Linked DNA regions of Dongshaea marina. The protein of the gene in region 3 interacts with the protein of the main gene of each other region in a pairwise test. Links are inferred from orthologs where the notes say so. Each region holds a gene or a part of one and is shown on either strand. Other genes may lie near its edges.

Evidence for each region. The genes of interacting proteins can lie anywhere in the genome.
Region 1: the proteins of ndk (region 3) and DB847_RS04625 interact in binary tests that used the Escherichia coli proteins (3 or more experiments, as listed by UniProt). The link is inferred for Dongshaea marina from one-to-one orthologs.
Region 2: the proteins of ndk (region 3) and ung interact in binary tests that used the Escherichia coli proteins (3 or more experiments, as listed by UniProt). The link is inferred for Dongshaea marina from one-to-one orthologs.

What each region holds. Positions count from the first base shown.
Region 1 is NZ_CP028897.1:931,172-934,196, forward strand. What follows is about bases 36-2,987. They hold DB847_RS04625 (5-formyltetrahydrofolate cyclo-ligase), read right to left. Parts: upstream 1,762-2,987; coding sequence 1,309-1,761; downstream 36-1,308. Other genes in these bases: DB847_RS04615 (hypothetical protein), read left to right, coding at 271-519; DB847_RS04620 (hypothetical protein), read left to right, coding at 531-986; DB847_RS24235 (hypothetical protein), read right to left, coding at 1,728-1,916; zapA (cell division protein ZapA), read right to left, coding at 2,123-2,473; DB847_RS04640 (UPF0149 family protein), read left to right, coding at 2,623-2,987. In the rest of the region: DB847_RS24740 (HD domain-containing phosphohydrolase), read left to right, coding at 1-27; more of DB847_RS04640, read left to right, coding at 2,988-3,025. UniProt on the Escherichia coli protein: Involved in the removal of 5-formyltetrahydrofolate.
Region 2 is NZ_CP028897.1:1,346,884-1,349,951, reverse strand. What follows is about bases 36-3,030. They hold ung (uracil-DNA glycosylase), read right to left. Parts: upstream 1,885-3,030; coding sequence 1,186-1,884; downstream 36-1,185. Other genes in these bases: DB847_RS24855 (cation:proton antiporter domain-containing protein), read left to right, coding at 2,985-3,030; nfo (deoxyribonuclease IV), read right to left, coding at 1,960-2,823; DB847_RS06690 (hemerythrin domain-containing protein), read right to left, coding at 555-1,097; DB847_RS06695 (DUF3545 family protein), read left to right, coding at 344-523; tal (transaldolase), read left to right, coding at 36-121. In the rest of the region: more of tal, read left to right, coding at 1-35; more of DB847_RS24855, read left to right, coding at 3,031-3,068. UniProt on the Escherichia coli protein: Excises uracil residues from the DNA which can arise as a result of misincorporation of dUMP residues by DNA polymerase or due to deamination of cytosine.
Region 3 is NZ_CP028897.1:3,388,040-3,390,959, forward strand. The notes cover bases 36-2,882. They hold ndk (nucleoside-diphosphate kinase), read right to left. Parts: upstream 1,749-2,882; coding sequence 1,323-1,748; downstream 36-1,322. Other genes in these bases: DB847_RS15855 (outer membrane protein), read right to left, coding at 36-264; DB847_RS15860 (acyl carrier protein phosphodiesterase), read right to left, coding at 588-1,169. Outside these bases: more of DB847_RS15855, read right to left, coding at 1-35. UniProt on the Escherichia coli protein: Major role in the synthesis of nucleoside triphosphates other than ATP. The ATP gamma phosphate is transferred to the NDP beta phosphate via a ping-pong mechanism, using a phosphorylated active-site intermediate.

The DNA of each region.
Region 1 (3,025 bases), 2.5 Mb from region 3 along the record:
GAGGCTCATAGTGACTCGGCGCATTAGCAGCTGCCATTATTTGGCTCTCAAACGACTCTTTATATCAAACAATTCTTAAACCCCTCCTCAAAAGAGCCGATAAGGAGAGGAGGAGGGTGCTGTTATGGATATTCAAACGGTTGTTTCGACAACAACGGGGAGCGTTTCGGTATCCGCACCAGAAAAATCGACTCAGAGCGTTGGTGATCTTATCTCTTCCGGGATGGGATCACGGATTCGACACCTTCACTGGCGGTTGAAGGTGAGCTGATGGTGCTTAAGATGCTATTAGAGCGTCTGACCGGTAAACGGATCGATCTCCACGATTTTGCAGGGGAGTCGACCGCTGCTGTGTCTCAGGTTGAGATGACAGCAAGTGGATTTATGGCGATTCATGGGGAGCTTGAAACCCGGGCAGGGCAACAGGCGGCCTTTGAACTTGAGATTTCCAGCGAGTTTAACCTTGAACAGGTTCAGGTGAGTGAGTTGGAGCTGGCCTCTCAGAGTGAGGGGAGCTGACCGATCCTCTGGTGATCAATCTGGGTCGGCAGTTTGCGGATCTGGATAGCGGAAAGTTCCACTTTGATCTTGATGCGGATGGTGAGCAGGACTGGGTTCCCAGCCTGGCTGCGGGCTCTGCTTTTGTTGCGCTGGATCGAAATCACAATCAGCGCATCGATAATGGCAATGAGCTGTTTGGCCCTCGTAGTGGTGATGGCTTTTCTGAGCTGGCGATGCATGATGATAACCGGGATGGAAAAATTGATGCCGAAGATAGTGTCTATGCCAGGCTAAAGATCTGGCGACCCGGTGGCGAGCTGCTGGCCCTGGCTGATGTGGGCGTGCACTCGATCTCTTTGCAGGCGGTGACCCGCGAGCAGGATTACCGGGGGATCAGGGCGAGCTTCTTGGTAAGCTGCGAAAAGAGAGCGATTTTACCCGTGAAGATGGCTCACAGGGGGTTGTTCAGCACATCGATTTGGTGATCTGAAGCAATGGATTCACAGCTGAATTTTGGATGGCTCCTGCGGGAGCCATTTTTTAGACCGGGCTAGGTGCTGTCGACATTTCCAATTTTGAACCTGTTGTCCCTGAAAATGTTCTGTTCGCGGCGCGAGTCATGAGGTTTAGTTGTTCTAAATGAGTGATGAGCAACAATGAACAGGGCTTTTTCAGGCGCAACCCGAAGGGCTGTGGCTATTTTCCCTCCCAGCCGCGTTATCAGATGCTCATGTAGAGCAACTACACCACACATCTTCTGTCTTGCTGGATGAAAAAATTGCCAACTGCAGAGCCAAATCTGAAACGTCAACAGAGCCTAAACTGCAGGTGGCGAGTTGGGGTGATAACTTCAGCAAGCGGGATATCCCAGGGCTGGGGCTCAAGCTCATCCACTTGCTGGCAGTCGAAGGCGATCCCTATGAGCCGTGGTGGCTTATCCATTCTCACCAGAGGAGCCAGGGTGCGATCGTAAAAACCGCCTCCCATCCCCAGCCGGTTTCCCCGGTGATCAAATGCCACCAGGGGAACCAGCAGCAGATCGAGCTCCTCAATAGGACAAAGGCGGGTGACATTGAGCGGTGGCTCAGGAATATTGAAACGGTTTTTAAGGAGCTCGGTCTCGGGGCGGTGTTCGATGAACAGCAGGTTTCCCGGGGTAAAGGGGTGCAGTACCGGCAGGAATATCTCGTGCTCAGGCAGCAGAGTCTCGAGCAGTGGTGCTGTATCTATCTCGTGATCATTGCTGATGAAAGCGGCAATTCTGAGGGGGCGGAGCTAAGGCGCTGTTTGACATTATTGGCCAGTGACAGGGCAGCCTGTTGGCGCTGTTGGGCCGGGATATTTCGGCACAGGGCACGGATCTTTTGACGGATCTTTGGGGGAAGAGAGTTATCCATGATTATTAAATCTTCCATGAGTAAGAGTCATGGTCGGGAGGACCCCAAGGTGCCGTCGCAGGTTCCTGTCCTTGAACCCTACGGCTCAAGGCGGGAGTTGGGTTTTGACCTCAGGCTTCTCGGTTCAAGCCGAGCTTGCACAATAGTCAAAGACGCAATTCCCTTAACTGTAATTATCGGCTCAGGGACGTCGACTAGCTAACGTACACCCCAGGGTAATCTTTTTACTTGACCGCCTTGCTATCATCAGCCAGACGGCTTCCATGTTCTGTCAGCGCTTGCTCTATGGTATTTTGCAGCAGTTTGATCCGCTGATCCATATTTTCAGCATATTGATGGTTCTTCTCTTTTTCAAGAGTCAATTCATGGCAGCAGTTCAGGGCGACCATGATTGCAACCTGCTCATTATTGCTGATCCTGGAGCGCTGCTTCAGATCGCGGATCTTTTCTCTGAGCTGACTCGCTGCCTGGATCAGCTCCTCCTGCTGACCAGCCGGGCAGGCGATCTTATAGATCCGATCCAAGATCGTGACTTCTACCGCTTCGGTTGGCGTTTTATCTTCCGGATTAGTCATAAGGCGGCAGCTGCTCCATCAAATGCTTCTAAGGCGAATATATAGAGTGAAACCAAGAGTTTCAAGCACTACTGTCATTGGAGGGCCCGCAGTGTTAGCATTATGCTCAATCCCTAAGCAATAGTGGCGATTGTTTCGCCGGAGAGTTGATGAGTACGAATAAATGCCCAAGCTACACAGATGTAGCCGAACTTTTTGAACAGCAGGAGTTGATGACATCACCGACTGAAGTTCATGGGTTGTTAACCGGCTTTGTTGCGGGAGGGGTATCGCTCAAAGATCGCAGTTGGCTGGGGGAGCTTGATGATCTGTTAAATGATGGAAATCCACTGGCCGAGAGCTGCAGTGAGACTCTGGAGCGTTTGACGCGCTGTATCTGTGAACAGCTGACCGAGCGAGATGGCCTGTTCGAACTGATGATGCCCAAGAGTGAGCTTCCTCTGGATGAGCGTCTGGAGTACCTGTCGGAGTGGGCTCAGGCATTTTTGGTTGGCCTGGGGCTGATGCAGCAGAAGTTGAACCAGGCATCTGAAGAGCTTCAGGAGATGATTC
Region 2 (3,068 bases), 2.0 Mb from region 3 along the record:
AGAGTTCCGCTGGGAGCATGGCCAGGACCCAATGGCCGTTGAAAAGCTTGCAGAGGGGATCCGCAACTTTGCAATCGATCAGGGCAAGCTCGAAACCATGCTGAAAAGCCGCCTGGCTTAACTCAAAAAGCCCCAGATGAAACAGAGCCCATCGCCACCGCGATGGGCTTTTTTATTACCGCTTGTTAACTCAGCTTAGCTTCTGAAACCATAAAAAAGCGCAAACAACAACCACAATGAACAGGAAGTAAGCAAACAGTTTGCCAGAATGCATTAATATGTTTCATTTTGTTATGAGCCATGTTAAACAGGGCGTGACAGTCCGCAGCAAGGAGGAGGAACCATGGACAGGTTCGAAACCACAGAACGTGCTGATGAGCAAACTGGGCGCCGCGACACTGCTTCAAAAAAGAAGAGGAGATGGAGAGAGATTGAAGCTTTAAAAGACAGATATCGATTACAGGAGGAGCTACGCTCCATCGATTTTGCCTTTGATGGGCCAATTGACGACCTCGAATTCTGAGTTAAAAAAGCCTGCATCCAGCAGGCTTTTCTTATTCCACCAGACCGAGCCGCTTAGCAAGCTCCCGGTAACGTTCGGCAACCTCTTTACCAAACAGGGGATCCTCAGCCTGGCCATGTTGCCAGCTCTGCTCCACCAATCGCCAGTCATCCTCGGTCAATTGTTCACTTAAGAGGGGAAACAACTCCTGCTCTTCGCGCTGAATATGCCCGCGCTGCAGCTCAATGAAACGGGCAAGCTGCTCAATAAACTGCTGCTGCGGGATCACCGCATCCAGCAAGATCATCTCCACCAGCGCACTGAGCTCCTCGCTCGCCGAAATAAATAGCTGATGTTCCTGCTTCACCCGGTTCACCAACCTGGGATCCTGGCAGCGATATTCCAGGTAATAGTCGTAAATCAGATCTTCACGGGGATGATGGGTCTTGTCAGACACATCATGCAGATAACCAATGATATCGCGGATCAGCCGGTAGCGGATACGCTTTTCCTGTTTCAGTAAAAACAATTTCTCTTCAAGAACATCCAGCAACTTACCGATATTTCTGTGTTCCTGACGCAGCGCGGCCAGCATATACTCTCCTTGAAAGCCTGCAACAAAATGGCGCCATTATACAGCTCAGGATCCATAAGCGATAACATCTTTATTAAAAGCTGTTAACTCAACCAGAGATTGGTTCAACTGTCTCCTGTGTTACCAGTTGAGGCTGCCAGTCGATCGCCTGCTTGCCCTGAGAAATCAGCAGCTCGTTAGTCTGGGAGAAGTGTTTACAACCAAAAAAGCCTCGGTGTGCCGACAATGGGCTGGGATGAGGTGCGCACAACACATGGTGGCGTTGCCTGTCGATCATTCGCCCTTTTTTCTGGGCATGGGCCCCCCACAACAGGAAGACAACCCCTTCCCGGTGTGCATTGAGCTGAGCAATCACCTCATCGGTAAATTGCTCCCAGCCAAGCCGGGCATGGGAGTGCGCCTTTCCCGCCTGAACCGTCAGAACCGTATTCAGCAGCAGGACTCCCTGACGTGCCCAGCTCTCAAGATAACCATGTTCAGGAATAGTAAAACCCGGGATATCCTGGACCATCTCCTTATAGATATTGACCAGCGAAGGAGGCGTGCGCACCCCGGGCAATACCGAAAAGCACAGGCCATGCGCCTGCCCCGGACCATGGTAGGGATCCTGACCCAGGATCACCACCTTCACATCCGCAAACTCGGTAAATTTAAACGCATTAAACACATCCTTGGCCGGAGGATAGATGATCTGTCCGGCATCGCGTTCGCGCTGAACCTGAGCCAAGGTCTCCTGAAAATAGGTTTGCTGTTTCTGCTCACCGATCACATCTTTCCAACTTGCCATCATGTTTCCCGTCTAAAAAAGTTAAGAGGCCTTCGTGCGAAAAATGAAGGTCTGCTCTGAATGCATACACGCGGCTCAAACGGCCGCTTCAGTCTGACATGCCAACCCCTTGAGCCAGGCGATCTCCTGAGCCCAAATGGTATCATCGATGGTTTCGAGAATGAGAGGGATCCCATCAAACCGGGTGTCCTCCATGATATATCGAAACGCAGCTTCGCCGATATACCCCTGCCCCAGGCTATGATGACGATCGACCCGGGAGCCCAGCTCAGCCTTGCTGTCATTGATATGCATCCCCGCCAGATACTCAAAGCCCACCACTTTGGAAAACTCAGCAAAAGTCTGTTCACAGGCTTCAAAGATTCTGAGATCATAACCGGCAACAAAGGTGTGGCAGGTATCGATACAGACCCCAACTCTGGACTTATCCTCAACCCCCTCGATGATTTCCGCCAGCTGCTCGAACCGGTAGCCTAGATTACTCCCCTGACCGGCGGTATTTTCAATCACAGCCTTCACCCCGGGTACCTGCTCGAGGGCAATGTTGATCGACTCGGCCACCAGCGCCAGGCTCTCTGACTCTGAAATCTTTCTAAGATGACTGCCAGGATGAAAATTCAGTAGCGTCAGCCCAAGCTGCCGGCAGCGACTCATCTCATCAATAAAGGCGCGCCGCGATTTCTCCAGCGCCTCAGGCTCAGGGTGTCCCAGATTGATGAGATAGGAATCATGAGGCAGGATCTGCTCCGGCTTGTAGCCATACTTGTCGCAGCTGGCCTTGAACTTGCGGATATCATCCTCACCCAGGGGCTTAGCCTCCCAGCGTCGCTGATTTTTGGTAAACAGGCCAAAGGCTGTGGCTCCCAGCTCGTGGGCATTTTTAGGTGCGTTCCACACCCCACCCGATGCTGACACATGGGCACCAATATACTTTGTCATTCTCTCTCCAAACACGCTGAGATCACCAATAAAAAATCTGCGCCAAGGCTAACCAATTCCCACGCACCATACAAGAGGCCCCTTGCCCACCACAAGTTCCCGGGCGACTTCTTCAAGCGAGTCTAAACTTGGATCAACAGGGATGGAAAGGAAGTAACGTCATGGAAGAGGGTTATGGTATCCAGATCTTGGTTTTCATCATCAGCGCACTGCTGATTGGCGCCGGGACCCGTTACCTGCAAAAG
Region 3 (2,920 bases):
ATGGTATGTATTATCTGCATAGGTGTAATAGCCCATCTCTGCACCATATTGAAATGGGGTATGACCTGCCAAAAACCCAACGTTGACCCCGCCAGCTGCGCCACCGACATCTGAACTAGAATTAGCAATATTGGAAGATAGAATATCGTCCATCTGCATTCCGCCTACACCAAAATTAAGGCCGACATAGGGGGACACCTGTGCCATGGCGCTACCACAAGCCATAGCTCCTGCCAGAGCTGCTACCACTGCAATTTTTTTCATGATCTCTCATCCATCTAATTGTGAATATAAAGATAAAAACCAATAGGAATGGAAAAACAATCTGATAGTAAATGGGGCCTTAGGCTCCACAAACTAAAAAGTTCCCGATATCTCAAATCACTGCGACAAGTTTGTACTTATGCAAGCGGGATGTCCGCTATAGTCTTCGCAGAGAGAGGGATCATAAGAAAGATAAGGGTGAGCTGCGTTTCAAATCTTGCTCTTATGTGCTTTATTTTGAAATCGTCTTGAAAACACAAATATTTTAAACTCAGTTTCTGCAGTGAGGGGCCTGTGACTTGTAACTGTGTTTAAGGACTGTCTCAACTTCTTGCTGCGAACCTTTCCGACATCAACCGCATAAAGGCTGTGAAGTCACCCTCGATCTCCTGATAGTGACTCTGCAGATCAGCGATCCCAGCAGAAAGATCGTGCTTGCCTTTGAGTCTGTGTTTTGAGAACCGCTCAAGTACCTTCCCAATGTAGCTCAGCTCCCGGTAAGAGGTCAGCCAGTCATCGGCCTTGATCGACGGGAAGAGCTGCTGAAACCTGAGAGGTAAAATATCTATTTTGCTCTCGATTGTTTGATATAGATCGCTGGTGAAGGCTTCAAGAGCTAGCTCAGAGTAATCATTCCAGTTTTTTGCCAGAAAGTGATCATAAAAGATATCCACCATGATCCCTCTGAACAGGCCAAACCGCTTGTCCAGTCGGTGCTTGCTGATAAGGAAGTGTTTATTTGAGTCTGAAAATGAGTCGATCGCCCGATGCAGCAGCAAGCCACTTTTTATATCTTCGCCGTAGCTCAGGGCCGAAATATCTCCCTTCACGAAATCCCCGATGAAGTTCCCGATCGCTATGTCAGTATTTTCACCCGAAAAATAGGAGTGAACCAGGTAGTTCATCGCTCAAGCCTCGGTAAAAGAAAATGGATCATCGAGCTATTGACCGTACTGTAGCCAGTGAAGCCTGGCAACCTTTACTCGCGATCCGGAGCGTGACGGATAGAAGGCGCCTAGCCGCAGCGCCTGCGCTGCGGCGGCCTGCCAGGAGTGCAACTATCGGGAGTGCAGCTCGCTGTCGGTAAAGAAATAAGCGATTTCGCGAGAGGCAGATGCAGGTGCATCCGAGCCATGCACCGAGTTCTCCTGAAGGCTCTGGGCATAATCGAAACGAATCGTCCCCGCCGCAGCATTCTCCGGGTTGGTTGCCCCCATGATCTCACGATTACGGGCAATCGCCTGCTCTCCTTCCAGCACCTGAACCATCACAGGCCCTGAGGTCATATACTCGACCAGATCATTAAAGAATGGCTTGCCATCATGCTCAGCATAAAAACCCTGCGCCTGTTCACGGCTCATCTGTAGCATCTTAGCAGCAACGATCTTAAGGCCTGCCGCCTCAAAACGCTGGTAAATTGTGCCGATCAGATCGCGCTTTACCGCATCGGGCTTCACAATCGAGAATGTACGTTCAATCGCCATTTATAACTTCCTTTTATCTTGAGACAAAGCCCGCCCATGCGGGCTCTTTTTGATGAATCACCGAGAGCCAGGAGTGGCAGAGTAAACGGCCACTCCTGGCTCTTCATTACCTATTGCACTAAGAGAAGCCCTCAGTCACAAAGATTTTGCAGCGCCCGCGCCAGAGTTCGCACCCCATGCCCCTTGGCACCGACGCCCCACAGCTCGTTACCACTCTTCTGGTAGGATCCCGCAAGATCCATGTGTAGCCAACGGACTCCCTCAGGCACAAAACGCGACAGGAAAGCCGCCGCCGTCGAGGCGCCTGCCATCCCCTCTCCCGAGTGCACATTCGCCATATCCGCAAAAGAGGAGCTCAGTTGTTCGCTGTGCCAGGGAGCCAAAGGCAATGGCCAGGCCAACTCATGCTCAACTGCCGCTGCATCCAGCAGCTGGTGTGAGAGCTCGGGATCCAGGCTAAACACGGCGTTGTAATCACGACCCACCGCGACCTTGGCTGCACCGGTCAGGGTTGCAGCATCAATGATAAGCGGCGCCCCGGTTTCGGCTGCGGCCAAAAGGCCGTCTGCCAGTACCAGCCGCCCCTCAGCGTCCGTATTGAGCACCTCAACGGTTAAGCCATTTTTATAGGTGATGATATCACCCAGCTTATAGGCATTACTGCTAACCAGGTTTTCCGCACAACACAAATAGAGTCTGACTCTCTGATTGAGCCCCCGGAGAATCGCCAGAGCCAGAGCTCCGGTCACAGTCGCTGCGCCGCCCATATCGGTGCGCATCACCGTCATACCATCGGCTGATTTAAGAGAGTAACCTCCGGAATCAAAGGTGATCCCCTTACCCACCAGGCAAGCCGCAACCTGGGCATCATCGCTCCCGGTCGGGTTGTAATCCAGCTCCAGCAGCACCGGCTGATGCTCACTGCCACGACCCACGGCATGGATCCCGGCAAAGCCCTCATCCAGCAGTTCACTTCCCTGGATCAGGCGGTAGCTCACCTTATCCCCTGCCACCACATTCAAAAGCTCGACAGCTTCAAGGGCCAGTGTCTGGGGTAGATGCAGTCGGGCTGCCCATTGATCATCCGACGTACCCAGTCGGTGGTCAGCTGAAGATCGTTAAGCTCCTGGAGCTCACTTGCCTCAAGCTCTCCCCAATCCAGGCTCTCATTG